2 regions of the Bacillus cihuensis genome follow, and region 1 is predicted to be linked to the other one. Evidence: riboswitches for the same ligand, from Rfam matches in the RefSeq annotation. Region 1 holds a riboswitch; the other holds the start of a gene.
The links. Region 1 has a riboswitch for S-adenosylmethionine ahead of V179_RS0126400 (5-methyltetrahydropteroyltriglutamate--homocysteine S-methyltransferase). Riboswitches for the same ligand answer to the same signal wherever they lie in the genome.
Positions count from the first base shown of each region.

Region 1 (7,787 bases):
AAAGCGTCATAAACGACACCATCGATAGGACCTGACCGGTAATAAAAAAGGTATTGAAAAAGCTTTTATATGAACTTTTCAAGTAATAGCCTAGTCCGATTAAGAGGAAAGCGACAATCATGACATGTAAACTAAGTGGAATTACAAGATCATACCATCTGCTTGTTTCACTACTATACAGATACAAAATAAGCAACGATGCAGCTAGGGATAACGGAAAACCATACGTACTTATATCCTTCATCCATTTTTCCGCTACTTTATTATGACTGAAAAATAATAAACCAGATATCGCAGCAAGAAAGAGGCTGACGATTAACCAATCTCCATTCACCAAATTGATATAAGTCAAAAACAACATCACACTACTCGAAAGAATCCCTATACTCGTTCGGAATACCTCCATTGTTTTGGCAAAATTATAGACAAACAGTCCTAAATAAAGGAGGATTTGAATCACAAATAGGAAACTAGAGTGCACCGTATAGGTCCATTCGAATGCCCAGCCAAGATAAACAAGTGAAAGATTAAATAAGACGAGTGCTGGATAAGTATATACCACTTTCTTTGTTTGAATGGCTAAAAATACATATTGTGCGGCTAGAAGGATCAGTGCAAAGAATATTTGTGCATATCCTTCTCCAAACACTTGCGCATTTACATAGGCAAATACAAACACACTACTTGTAATGCCCGTATATACAAAGCTTTTCGATACTTCTTCATTTTTGTTAGCCATAAATAAATATAGAGCAAAGAACACGATTGGAAGTACGGCAAAAGCAATAGAAGTGAAATCACTCAATACAGCCGAGTTCAAGACAAGATGGATATAGCCGTAGCTGAATACAATACTAAAGGCAAAATTATAATATTTTTGATTGTATTTTATTGTTAACAGTAGGAATTGCAGTGATGCTAAGAGCAAAGTAAACGAATAAAATACTGTGCTTGAAGCTAGCACAAACACAACAAACGCTTCGACTATAATTTTGAATTGGATGAAGTAAAATAAATAGGGTTTGAATAACGCCAATTGTTGATGATTTTTCAAACGATCCATATACCATAAAAATAATAAGTTAAACATTATGAGTAGTATAAATAATGTTTCTGTAGTTGGCGCCACATAGGTGAAGCCGAAGCATGCCGCTAACGCAAAGGTGAACAATGAAAGAATAGTGAATAATTTCGAAGCAAAACGCTTAGCAATTACAAAATAGAGCCCCAAACAAATCACTCCGCCAATCAACCCTAATAACCCTCTCCCATCACCTTGTAACGATAAATATTCTCCAAATATCCGATAATACGAAGCTGATAATATCGTAATTGGAATGAATAGACTTGCGAGCGTTAAAAAGGCAAAGGCCGTTTGCTTAATTTTTAGTTTGAAGGCGATAAAAGCCATCCCAAAGAAAAACACTGACACCATGCTAATACAGAAAACTTTCAGAACAGCATTCAAGGCTCCCCACGTTGACGTCGCTAATATAAGACCGCCAAACAAGAGCAGAATCACACCCATTACCAAGACAAGTGTTATATTTCTTTCTCGAATTTGCTCCACTGATTTTACAGGTTTCACAACAGATTGCTGTTGAATGACTTGCCTTGGTTTTGGGCTAGCCATTGGTGTTTGTAATGAATCTTGAATTGGTTTTTGCACGAACTCTTCAGTTCGCTGAATGTTATGTGGAACTTCATTTGGAATTTCGCTCGATTGAACCGTTTCATCTTTTTTCTGTTGCTTTTCCATTATTGCTACTTGCTGCCGCACTTGGTGATAATGCCGTTCATATGCACTGCTAAGTCTTATGTAATCAGATTTAGGAATCAATCGTTTTTCTCTTAGGATCTTAAGTTCTTCCTGAAAGATCTCCCGCTTCTTTTCAAAGGGGATGTATTCATTAGAATCCGTCACAGTAAGCCCCCTTTCTCTTTAAAACTCCACTACTATACTATAGAAAATTATACACATTAATTCCTGATATTGGAATAAAAAACCGAATTGTCGAGATAAAGTGAAACTTCAGTCAGACAATGCAATAATCAATCGATTGATTAAATGGGCCGAAAACTCACGTATCTCCTCGGCTCAGTTATACATGGATTGAGAATAATTTGTAAAAATTTGCCGATAGCATATATCATATAAAACTCCTCCAGTTCATTCCTTCTATTGGCATTATAGTCGAATCGGGGGAGAATATTTAAGTAATCAATCAATCGATTGATTAAATGTATAAAAAAACCGCTTATTTTCTTACTTGAAAGATGATTGAATGACGAATTACATGTCGAGATTTGTACTTAATCACACCTTCGTACAACCATCCACAAATTACTCTATAGTCAATAAGACCCAACTACTAAATATCGGAAAATCATACATTTTGATTATATAGCCCTGTTTTTCCATGATATAGTAAAAGTACTTGTTTTCTTGAGATACGTTCATTCGTTCAATCGCTAAGGAAAAAAGAGGTGGTCAATAGATGTCTTTAGCTTATTATTATAGTTTATTAAGATTGAAAGAAGAGCAACTTCATCGTCTCCAAATTTGTAATAGTGAATTGAATTCTTGCCAACAGGATTTTATCCATCATGAAAGATTGGTGTCGGAACCTGAGCTTTCTACAAACACTTGGAATGCAGCACTCGCCCATACCTTTGATAATACGAGAGCCGTAGGAATGTTAACAAACTATCGCGACATAAGTAACAATCAATTCAGCTCCGTATTTACAACGTTAGCGGAGAAAATCCAACAAATTCAATTAGAAATCATTTCAATCAAACAGACCATTGCCGCTCTTGAAGCAGCGGAACGGGAAGAGAAAATGGTACGTTAAACATGATTTCCTAATTAAAAATCCCAATATTATTTTGATCATTAAATAGACGAGGTTTAGCATCCGCCTTACTGAAAATGAAGACCTAGTTCACCCAAAACTCAAACAGGATCTTGACGTGAAGACCTCACTTCTACCAGCTTTTATTCCTTCAAATAAAGTGAAATTTCAACGGATCCAATCTTTCTCGGTTAAAAAACTACTTGTTTTTTCCTTTACAGCATGATAAAGTTGGATAAATCGGATTTTTCAAATAATTACATATTCATATTCTTATCAAGAGAGACGGAGGGATTGGCCCGACGATGTCTCAGCAACCAGCCGGTTTTCGGCAAGGTGCTAATTCCAATAGGTATAGAACATGCCTAGAAGATAAGAAGATCGTCCTCGTATTTTCGTGGGCCCTCTTCTTATTGAGGGCCCTTTTATTTTTGTTTATAAGAGAAAAATTCGAACTAATTAAATGCTTGAAGAAAAATCTATAAAAGAAAGTAGGAAATAACATGACAGAGTTAGCAGCACAAGAACTAGTAACGAATGCACCATTTAAAGCCGATCACGTCGGTAGCTTTTTACGACCAGAACGTCTTAAGCAGGCCCGGTTACAAAAGGAGAACGGTGACATTACCGCTGATGAATTACGTAAAATTGAGGACGAGGAAATTATAAAGTTAGTTGAAAAGCAAAAAGAAGCTGGTCTTAACGCTGTTACTGATGGCGAATTTAGACGTGCTTGGTGGCATTTAGACTTTCTTTCAGGTTTTGATGGCGTTTTGTTTCATGAAACAAATGATGGTATTCAATTTAACGGCGTTAAAACGAGAGCACACGGCATTAAGGTAACTGGAAAAATCTCATTTTCCGATCATTACATGATCGACCATTATAAGTTCCTTCATAGTATTGCAGGCGATGCTGTTGCAAAATTTGCAATACCTAGTCCCAATATGCTTTATTTCAGAGGAACACTTGACACAGACGTGTACCGCACTCACGAAGAATTTTATGATGATTTAATTGCTGCTTACCAAGGTGTGATTCAGGCGCTTTATGATGCAGGTTGTCGTTATCTGCAATTAGATGATACAGCTTGGTCCCTATTCTTTTCAGAAAAAGGGAGAGAACAAATTGCTAATAGAGGGTCTGATCCTGCTACATTGGCACAATTGTTCCAAAGAGGAATCAACGAGGCTATTGCAAATAAGCCGGATGATATGATCATTACGATGCACATTTGCCGAGGCAATTTCAGATCTACGTATTCATCCACTGGTGGTTATGAGGATGCTTCTAAAACGATCTTCGGTGGATTAAATCTTGACGGTCTTTTCCTTGAATTTGATGACGATCGTTCAGGTGGCTTTGAACCGTTACGCCATATCAATCGACCGGATCTTTACGTTGTATTAGGCTTAATCACTTCTAAAAAAGGCGAATTGGAAGACCCTGAACGGATTAAAGAAAGAATTGCAGAAGCTTCAAAATATGTTCCATTAGATCAAATCTGTTTGAGTCCACAATGCGGGTTTGCTTCAACAGAAGAAGGAAATGTACTGACAGAAGAAGAACAATGGGCAAAAGTATGCCACGTTGTGAATATTGCACAAGACGTTTGGAAGTAACAATAAAATAAACTCTTATAGAGAGTGGTGGAGGGACTGGCCCTACGAAACCCGGCAACCCTTTAACAATCTAGTTAAATAGGTGCTAATTCCTGCAAAACGGCATGCTTTGATAAATAAGAGGGATACTTTGCCAAATCAGGCTGTCCCAAGGCTCAATGATCTCACATGCTATACACAGTTTATTGTGTCATGTACACGTTATATAAACGGATATTTAGTAGATGTGGGGTCTAAAACCCTATGGGACGGTCTCTTTTGTATGAAGGACATGGGGACGGGGCTTCGCTACTTACTAATATAGCAATCTACTTTGCACGTAATCTTATTTGTATTATGGAACGTACTTCAAATTCCGGCTTAGCACCGCCACCATTGTGATTAGGCGAGTGTAGCAGGCTACTGGATTGTCGTTGTGATAAATGGCGGCGTTTTAACGCCATAGAGGTTTTATAAGTTGGATAAGACATTAATAGGAGAATTGGAAGTGTATTGAATGAAAAAGGAAGGTTGGAAAAGGTATCACACCATTTGGGGGCTACTATTTTTAGGTTGGTTTGTTTCTTATATTGACCGAACAGCAACTGGCCCCGTTGTGACATACATGATTGAAAATGAGATAGGTTTTTTCGCCAATGTAGCAAATCCTCATGGAATAGGCGGTCTTATCGGAAGTTTGTTCTTTGCAGGCTTTATGCTTATGCAATTTCCAGGAGGCTTTCTAGGTGATCGATTCGGCTACCGTACGATTATTATTTTAAGTGTAGTTTGGGCAGGGATTGCCACATTATTAACAGGGGTAGCTGGCGGACTTATTGCATTTATCCTATTTCGAGTAATACTAGGGCTAGGTGAAGGTGCATTTTATTCAAATGATCGCTCATATATTGCCTACCATACACCGCCTAAAAAAGTTGGTCTAGGAATGGGTGTTGCCCTTACCGGATTGTCTGTAGGACTTACAGCAGGTACACTCGGTGTACCATTTCTGATCACCACTGCAGAACCATTTATGGGAGAAGAGGCATGGCGTTTTCCTTTTTTTGTGATGGGGATTATTACACTTGTAAGTGCATTTTTTATTTTTAAATATATGAAGCCAAAAAATAATCCTAATCAATCTGTAGATCATTCTTCACCAGGTATTAAAGTACAATTTAATAAAGCACTACTATATATGTCGATGTACTCAGCTGTTTTTCTTGTAATCGTAATGGGAATCTATTATTTCTCCATAAAACTAGGTTTATCCAATATTGCAATTGCTATAATACTTGTAGCTCTTTGCCCGCTCTTAATCTTTTATTTATACACAACGAAAAAATCAGAAATAAAGCCAATTTTAGCCAACAAAAACCTTTTCTTATTGTACTTATTCTTCATTCCGATCATGTGGCATCTTTGGTTTTACGGATTTTGGTCTGTATCTATTGTCAAAGATTTCGGTGGCGGTGCATTAATGGCGGCTGCTCTGATTGCATCATTTAATGCATTGGCTGGAATCATCGGTTTTCCTCTTGGTGGTAAGATTTCTGATATGGTGGCAGATCGACCAAATGGGCGACGTAATGTTCTAGCTATTTTAACCGCTGCTCTGACCGTTCTTATTTTTATTTTTGCCGCATATGTCATGATGGGAAATAACAGTCCTATCGTCATGTCCATCATCCTGTTTGTTTCTGGATTATTCTTCTTTGCATTACAGCCGGTAGCACATGCGCTTGCTTCTGATTTAACACCTGAAAAAAGCAGAGGATCGATGTTCGGAATGCTTAATTTAATTGCCGAAATCGGCGCCGTGCTTTCTCCTGTTATCTCAGGAGTACTACGAGATAATACCGGCAGTTGGGGCATCCCACTTGTGCTAGATGGTATACTAATGGCAGCAGGTCTGCTACTTGTATTAGGCGTTTCCAGTAAAATCGCGCTCCACAATTCGGGAACTTTGAAAAAGAAAATAAGCTAGAGATTGTATTGCAATGAGAAAAGCCTTCGTGATTTCTGTGAACTCACGAAGGCTTTTCTCTAATTTACGGCATCGCCAATATATCTTCCTATTTCGAATCGTTCTATTAAGGATTCGTTGACCAAAGTCCAGCATGTTTTAAGACAACACGTGGATGAAGTTTTAGCTGGGCAACCATTAAGTCCGCTAAATCTTCTGCTTGCATCACTTTTTCTGGATTACCGTCTGTTAAGTTCAGTTCTACAGCCATATCTGTTGCAACCGTACTTGGTGTTAACGTTGTAACACGAATATTTTTCTTACGTACTTCAAGCATTAATGACTCACTTAGTCCGATCACTGCAGCCTTTGAAGCCGAATATGCACTTGTAATGGGTGCACCTTTTTGCCCAGCTGTTGATGAGATATTAATGATGTCGCCTGTATTGCGCTCGATCATTTCTGGTAATACCGCACGTGTTGTGTAATATACACCTTTTACGTTAACATCGATAATATTTGTCCATTCTTCAGGCGTTAAGTCCATGAAGCCACCGAATTTTGAAATACCAGCATTGTTTATTAATATATCGATTGCACCAAGCTCGGCACGAATTGATTCAACCGCTGTCGTAATCGAGTCTAAATCCGCTACATTTGCAGAAGCTATCGCTACCTTCACATCATACTGTTTAAGTTCTTCTGCTACTTGTTGTAAATTTTCAAGTGTACGTCCAACAAGACCGACATGAATTCCTTCTTTGGCAAAAGCTACTGCTGTTGCACGGCCAATACCACGTCCCGCTCCTGTAATTAATGCTACTTTTCCTGCGATCGTTTGCATATTTTCCGCTCCTTTGCTTTAGAATATATAAGTTTATTTTAACATATTTTGAAATAAAGTGTAATTATACACAAGATGAACTTACTGAACTACTCTCCGCCGGTCATTTTCTCGGTAAGATAGGTAAATTGAAAAAACTTTACGAAAAAGGTCATAACCATCGTCAACGAAGCTGACTTTTTGGGATAATTTGGTTATATACATAGTTATATTATTTGACACACCATTCTTCTAAATAGAGATTTTTTGTTGAAGCTTAATTAACATCTAGCAGGAAGCTAAGAAGATTTACAACATCATTGCTTAGATGTATCTATATATTTATCTGATATTACTCGATAATTTTCATGATGTACTTTATCCCATTCAGTCTTTTGGTATTTATGATGTTTGAGAATTTGATTCATAGCCGCCTTATTGTATAATCGGAACCCTTGTTCAGCCGCCCAACTACATAAATAATCATGCTCTGGGTGTGAAGGGTTTTGATAGACTTCAAGGAAGTGCACAAACCCGGGCGG
Region 1 is NZ_KI632502.1:16,471-24,257, forward strand. It holds gene V179_RS0126390 (hypothetical protein) at 1-1,924, opposite strand, end outside; gene V179_RS0126395 (YwqH-like family protein) at 2,499-2,855, shown strand; SAM riboswitch class I at 3,126-3,234, shown strand; gene V179_RS0126400 (5-methyltetrahydropteroyltriglutamate--homocysteine S-methyltransferase) at 3,359-4,477, shown strand; SAM riboswitch class I at 4,490-4,600, shown strand; gene V179_RS28925 (MFS transporter) at 4,974-6,443, shown strand; gene V179_RS0126410 (3-ketoacyl-ACP reductase) at 6,550-7,266, opposite strand; gene V179_RS0126415 (plasmid pRiA4b ORF-3 family protein) at 7,563-7,787, opposite strand, start outside.

Region 2 (7,787 bases), on a different contig from region 1:
CATAAATGTGGAATCGGATCGCATGGCATTATTTCTAGTAATGTATGAATCATTAATATTCTCATTGTATGTGTTTTGAGTAGTCCAAAACATATTTTTCCCCCAATCATTCAAGCGAGCAAGTCCGAGAAAGAATTTGGGTATTGCAATGATTGTTTCTCGTTTTAACGAACTATACTTCTCTAACTGTGATCGGTCATCGGTTTCGTAATAATCAGTTACATACATTTCCTTTAATAAGCTGTCAGGTGCAACCGAGATTCTAGCGAGATGCATTTTTACGGCGTCGTTTTGAAGGACTTCACGGGTAAAATACGCGCTATAATCATCATAAGCTATTGATTTTGTTTGAATTTGATAGAGTTCATCGTCTGTCAATTGAAAAGTGACATCAAGAATTACTCCGAATAATCCATAACCTCCTATTACTGCATGGAATAACTCTGAATTCGTATCACGACTTACATTAATGATTTCACCCTGTGCGTTTAATAGGCGAAATGATTCAACAGTTTCGATCAAGGCGTGATGGCGTATGTCACGACCATGCACATTTACACTCAATGAACCGCCTACTGTAAAAATATTTTGTGACTGGCTTACTTTTAAAGCAAGACCATAGGGATTGATGAATTTTTGAATATCTGCCCAAGTTGCTCCACTTTGAACCGTAATTTGCTTTTTATTTTCATCTAATTTCAAAATTTTATTATATTGTTTCATATCAAGTAGGATTCCATTTGGATATAGCGTTTGCCCACCTTGACTGTGCTGCATACCGGCAATGGATATTGGATCATGATGGGTGTTTGCGTTTAATACAATCTCTCTAAGCTTATCTTCATCATCACTAGATTTAACTGCTTTCATCCTAACAGGCAAGAGACGGCCTTTATCTTCTACTACTGGATTTGAAAGCTGAAATTGAAAGTATGATAATGAGCATATAAATATTACCAAATAGATTAAGATAGCGAAATAACGATACTTGAAAATTAGTCTCGCCTCCTTTTGGAAAAATGTAGCTATACTTTCCTATATTACACCATATTATGAAAGATGCTCGACATTTTCGAAAAAACACCTAATTATACAGATTCATACATTTTCGATATAATGGGAAAAATAATATAAAAAGGGGGATAAATTATGACCGCATATTCGAGTAGAGCTGATGTTAAAGTAGAGGAAACTTGGAAATTGGAGGATATTTACGAAAACGAGGGAAATTGGGAAAAGGATTTTCGATCAATCTTGAATAGTGTGGAAAAGTTAAAGGCATTTGACGGGAAAATTGACGATGCAGAGTCATTATTTGGTTATTTATCACTTAGTGAGGAATTAGGGTATACATATAAAAAGCTATATGTATACGCCATGCTTCAAGTGGACTTAGACACAAGAGTATCCACTACACAAGGTTTGCTTGATCGCGCTAGTCAATTAGGGCAAAAAATTAGCTCCGCAACTTCGTTTTTTATGCCATTTTTATTAAGTCTTGAAGAAAGTACATTAAAAGCATACATAAATGAAGTAGAAGGACTACGCTATTTCGAGGATGATTTGCTCGATTCTTATCGTTTTAAAACGCATGTACTAAACAAAGATCAAGAAGCGATTCTTTCACAGCTTGGTGATGCCCTTTCTTCTCCGCAAAAAACATTTGGCATGATTAACAATGCTGATATTAAATTTGGAGAAGTGACAAACGACGATGGTGAAAGGGTTACTTTAACACGTGGTATGTACAGTAAATTGATTGAAGATCAAGACCGAAAAAAAAGGAGAGAGGCATACAAGTCCTACTATCAACCTTATATCCAGTTGCAAAATACAATTGCCACGACTCTTTCTTCAGCAATTCGAAACAATACGACGATGGCTAAAACAAGGAACTATCCATCTGCTCTTGAAAAATCATTATTTTCAGATCAAGTCCCAACAGAAGTATATAATAATCTTATTTCGGCAACGAAAGCGAATATTAAACCGATGTATGACTATATAAAATTACGTAAGAAGCATCTAGGTGTTGATGAATTACATCCATATGATTTAAGTGTTCCGCTTGTACAAGAGGCAAAGGAAGATATCCCATATGACGAAGCGTTTGAAATCATGATACAAGCTCTGAAGCCACTTGGCGAAGAGTATGTATCGACTCTTTTGAGCTTCAAAGAAAATCGTTATTACGATGTAAGGGAAACCCCAGGTAAACGATCTGGCGCTTATAACTTAGGTTTATATGGTGTTCATCCATTTGTTCTATTAAACCATCAAGATGATTTGGACAGTTTATTTACATTAGCACATGAATCTGGTCATGCAATGCATTCGTATTTCAGTTCAAAATATCAACCACAAATATCAGCAGGTTACTCCATCTTTGTTGCTGAAGTGGCATCAACCGTGAACGAAATCCTATTAATTCGTTATTTAATAAACACAACGAAAGATCTGAATAAAAAGAAGCATTTACTTAACCATTTTATTGATAGTTTTAAAGGGACTTTCTTCACACAAGTCATGTTTGGAGAATTCGAAAAAATTACTCACGAAAAAGCAGAGAATGACGAACCTTTGAATGCTGAAGTATTCAATACGATCTACGAAACGATATACCGAGAATATAATGGGAAAGATATCGTTTTTGATGATGAAGTTAAATTCGGCTGGTCTAGAATTCCCCATTTTTACCGACCGTTCTACGTTTATAAATATGCTACGGGATATGCTTCTGCTATCGATATCGCAGACCGGATTTTATCTGGTGAGGCCGATGCACTAAAACAGTACTTAATGTTTCTAAAAAGCGGCAGTTCAGAATATCCTCTTGAATTGCTAAAGAAAACTGGAGTCGATCTTACTAAACCCGAGCCGATTGAAAATGCGTTAAAGATATTTAGTGAACTAGTGAAGGAATTTGGCGAATTATTGGAGAAGTAATATTTCAAAAGAGGCTAATCTCAGCAAAGGTTTAATTCTTTGCTGAGAAAGCCTTTTTTCAATCAATTATGATACTTTGACAAATCTTGTGAAATGCGTACTATTGTAAAAGAACATGAATTTATTATTAAAAGGAAGATATAATGAACTCAACGGTAAGCTATATAAAAGAATGGCAATCAGCATTAGATAATGAAATCCGCCATTTAAAAAAGTACGGAAGTACAAAATATCACGTTTTGAATGGTCATTTGATAGATCAGGTAGACGGGTTTACTTATTACTTTGAAACGGTTGGTTCACTAAGGATTCCAGTCGGATCCATAGTTCGTCTGGAATGGGGAGGGATCAAGCAAGACGGATTTGTCCTCTCCTCTGAAGGCAAAAGCATCATTTTATTATTTGAAAAAACACTTGGTGATTTGATTTCCGAAGCCTACCTTTATCATGATCCATGGGAGCTGTTGGAGCAATTAATTGAGCGCCTAGACGAAATGAAGAAAAGTAAGAAAAAGCGGCTTCGAGTCAAACGGTTGATGGACCCGTCGATGGAGAGCAGGCATCCGATAGCTCAGGACCACAGCAGTGTTAAGGAGCTTTTTTTACGTTCTAATTTTAATCCTATCACTTATGTTTGGGGACCCCCGGGAACTGGAAAAACATATACTTTGGCCCGAACAGCAGCAAATCATTATTTTAAAGGGAAAAAACTATTAGTTCTCTCGCATAGCAATCAAGCCGTTGATGTACTAATGGCTGAAATTTCCGCGTTTACAAAAAAGAAACAACGTTTTAAAGAAGGCGATATACTTAGGTATGGTTCGCATACTGGGGAAAGTTTAGCTAATCATCTTGATATCATATCAAGCCAGTTGTTGGAAAAGTTTGAACCTGATTTAGTTGAGGATAAGCAAAAATTAACTGAAGAGAAAAGGCTCTTAAAACAAGATCTATCTGGCTCATTTAGTAAGCGTGATACAGACCGATTGATTGAATTGGAAAAAAAGCTAGGTAGAATTATAGAAAAGTTTCACCGTAAAGAAATGGAGCTCGTGAAGCAAGCGAAAATTGTTGGTAGCACATTGGCTAAAGCAGCGAGCGACAGCACGATATTTGAAAAGGAATATGATGTAATTATAGTTGATGAAGCAAGTATGGCTTATGTGCCACAAGTTGCGTTTGCTGCTTCTTTAGGCAAAAACATCATCGTTTGCGGTGACTTTAAACAATTGCCGCCCATTGCTTCTGCACGTGATGAATCAGTGAATAAATGGTTAAAGGAAGATATTTTTCATCGTTCAGAAGTCGCGAATGTAGTGAATGAAGGTAAGCTCCATCCACATTTGTTTCTACTTAAAGAACAACGGAGAATGCATCCGGATATTTCCGCTTTCACGAATAAATTTATTTATCATTCCCTTGTTGGCGATCATAAGAGTGTACTTATGAGCCGTGAAGAAATCACAGGGAGAAGGCCGTTCCCAAACCGTGCTTTAATGCTATTAGAGACGAGTGGTACAGGTGAACATTGCATAACAGAGCGTTCATCGAAATCAAGAATAAATCTTTGGCAGTTGTTCATATCGTTTCAACTACTTCATGAAGCATATTCAAGCGGCTCACGCTCTATTGGCTATGTGACACCTTATCGTGCTCAATCTTGTCTTATGGATTTATTATTACAAGATATTTATAAGAAAGAGCTTGAACTAGCAGATATTATCGCTGCAACAGTCCATCGATTTCAGGGAAGCGAACGGGATGTAATGATATTTGATACAGTTGATAGCTATCCTGAAACACGTCCTGGCATGCTTTTGACAGGAAAAAATAGTGAGCGGCTTATTAATGTTGCGATTACGAGAACAAAAGGAAAATTCATTCAAGTGAGCGATGCGGACTATATTCGAAAAAAGGTATATCTAGGCAAAACATTACGTAAACTTGTGGACCATCAAGCATCTTACGGATATACAGTAAGGCCGAAGGATATTGGGAAGTGGATTCAAAATCAACATCCGAAGCTCCAATGGATGCATGCACGTAAACTAGATGTTCTAAGTAAGGATATTAAAAAAGCACGCCATTCTATACTATTGTCAATACCTGATACAGGAATTGTTACGGAAGAATGGATAAATATGTTGAATAGTAAAGAACAACATGTCAAGATTACACTTATTTCAACTCGTCCGGTTCCCGGCTTGGCAGTAGTAGAACAAATTGAAACTAGTGTTGCATTTCCTTTCATCATTATTGATAAGCAATATTTCTGGTTAGGTGTTCCACTTGAAGCAGCGAGCAGACTTTTACCACCTTATGTGGCAGCACGCTTAGATTCAGTAGCAGTAGTTGAACATTTTCTTACACAACTACCTGGGATAGAATAGGAGTAACTAAAAGGGTCTGGACACATTAAAGATGTGTCCAGACCCTTTAATTTATCCTACATTAATAGAAAGTCAAAATCCTAAAGACTTAGCAGAATTGAAGAAGAGTAGGTGAAATACAACTGTCTGTAAAAACCCGATTGGTGAGTTCTAGTGAAACTTACTCGTGCCTAATGGCGCTTATATACCGTAAGTTTTTCGTTTAGCGACAGGAAAATAAGGCTTACCATCAGGGAGAAATGAAAAAATATTGATGAAATTTTCATATTATATCTTGAGCAATTAGATTACGTGCATCATAGTATGTTCTATGTGAGTAAGTATTATTCAAACAATTCCGATGAAAGATATATGAATTAATCTTGACTTTTAGTTATTAGAATATTATGATAAAAATAATTTAATAATACTTATCAAGAGAAGCCGAGGGACTGGCCCGATGAAGCTTCAGCAACCTCTACAACTAGTAGAAAGGTGCTAATTCCTGCAAGCATATGCTTGTTAGATAAGGGTGACTAATGTAAAAGTCCTCTTTCTTTCAGGAAAGAGGACTTTTTATGTTAATTCGTACAAAGGATAATTACTATTTTACTAAGAAAGAAGGTCAACAAATGCCTAATGTTGTAATTTTATCTGGAAGCCCTTCAGCACCTTCTAGGACTGATTTTGTTTTAAAATTTGTTCAATCATTGTTAGAAAAGGAGAATATAACGGTAACGTATGTTTCCGTTTTGGATATTCCTGCTGAGGATTTGCATAATGCACGCTATAATAGCAGTGAAATTAAAGCGATTGCAAAGTCAATTGAGGAAGCGGATGGTGTAATTATTGGTTCTCCTGTCTACAAAGCTTCCTACACAGGTGTGTTAAAATCTCTAATCGATTTAATTCCAGAAGGTGCGTTTAAAGGAATTCCAGTGTTACCAATAATGGTCGGTGGGAGTAAAGCACACTTATTAGCAATCGATTTTGCCTTAAAACCGCTTATTACCACTTTAAAAGGAAGAGCCACTCAAGGGACTTATATTATAGATAACCAAATCGATAAAGAAAATAGTTTACAACCTATTACTGATCAAGATATACAAGCACGACTTAATAACGATTTAGAGGAGTTTCTCCAAATCATTAAACAAACTAAAGCAATAACCTCTTAAGCACATTTTTAGCACCATATTTCATCATAAAAAACGAATGGGTGGTAATGATTATGACTAAAAAAAGAATATATTTAAATGCATTTGATATGAACTGTGCTGGACATCAATCTCCGGGTCTTTGGACACATCCGGACGATAAATCGTCTACGTACAAGGATGCTGAATACTGGACACATCTTGCAAAAGTACTGGAAAAAGGAAAATTCGATGCCATTTTCTTGGCAGATGTTCTTGGAACATATGATGTATACCAAGGTTCTCGTGATGCAGCAGTACGTCAAGGTGCTCAAGTTCCAGTCAATGATCCTGCATTTGTTGTTCCGATCATGGCACAAGTTACAAAGCACTTAGGATTCGGTTTAACTGCGTCGACAAGCTATGAACATCCCTATCTATTTGCTCGGCGAATCTCGACATTGGATCATTTAACAAAAGGAAGAATCGGTTGGAATATCGTTACATCTTATTTAAATAGTGCTGCACGTAATCTTGGCTTAGATCAACAAATTAATCATGATAATCGTTATGATATAGCTGATGAATATTTAGATGTTGTCTATAAATTATGGGAAGCTAGTTGGGAAGATGATGCTGTCGTAGTGGATAAGAAAAAAGGGATTTATGCAGATCCAGAAAAGGTTCATGATATTAATCATGACGGTGAATTCTATAAAGTTCCAGGAGCACATCTTTGTGAACCTTCACCACAACGTACTCCCGTAATATTTCAAGCGGGAGCATCACCAAAAGGAACAAAATTTGCAGCAAAACATGCAGAACTTGTTTTTGTTGGCTCAACATCAATGGAGCGCACCAAAAACACAGTAAAGGCTTTTAGAGAAGAGGCAGTGAAGGCCGGTCGAAAAGCAGATGAAATAAAGATTCTTACATTGATTACGCCAATTGTAGGTGCGACCCAAGAAGAGGCTGAAGCTAAATATTTGGATTATAAAAAGCATGCCAGTTACGAAGGCTCACTTGCATTATTCGGTGGCTGGACTGGTGTAGATATGGATGGTGTTGACCCTCAGGAAAAAATTCAATATGTTAAGAATGATGCCATCCAATCAACATTAAAATCGATGTCCGATTTTACCGTTGAAGAAGTTGCTGAGTTTATTGGAGTTGGCGGAATGGGACCTGTTGTGGTTGGCTCTCCTGAACAAGTCGCTGATTCTTTAGAAGAATGGATTGATGTAACAGGTGTAGATGGTTTTAATATTGCTTATGCGGTTACACCTGGGACTTTTGAAGAATTTGTTGAATATGTGATTCCAATTTTACAAGAGAG
Region 2 is NZ_KI632495.1:853,530-861,316, reverse strand. It holds gene V179_RS0110010 (FAD-binding oxidoreductase) at 1-882, opposite strand, end outside; gene pepF (oligoendopeptidase F) at 1,150-2,946, shown strand; gene V179_RS0110000 (AAA domain-containing protein) at 3,090-5,336, shown strand; SAM riboswitch class I at 5,744-5,848, shown strand; gene ssuE (NADPH-dependent FMN reductase) at 5,894-6,493, shown strand; gene V179_RS0109990 (LLM class flavin-dependent oxidoreductase) at 6,547-7,787, shown strand, end outside.
Region 2: another riboswitch for S-adenosylmethionine. It lies ahead of ssuE (NADPH-dependent FMN reductase); the one in region 1 lies ahead of V179_RS0126400 (5-methyltetrahydropteroyltriglutamate--homocysteine S-methyltransferase).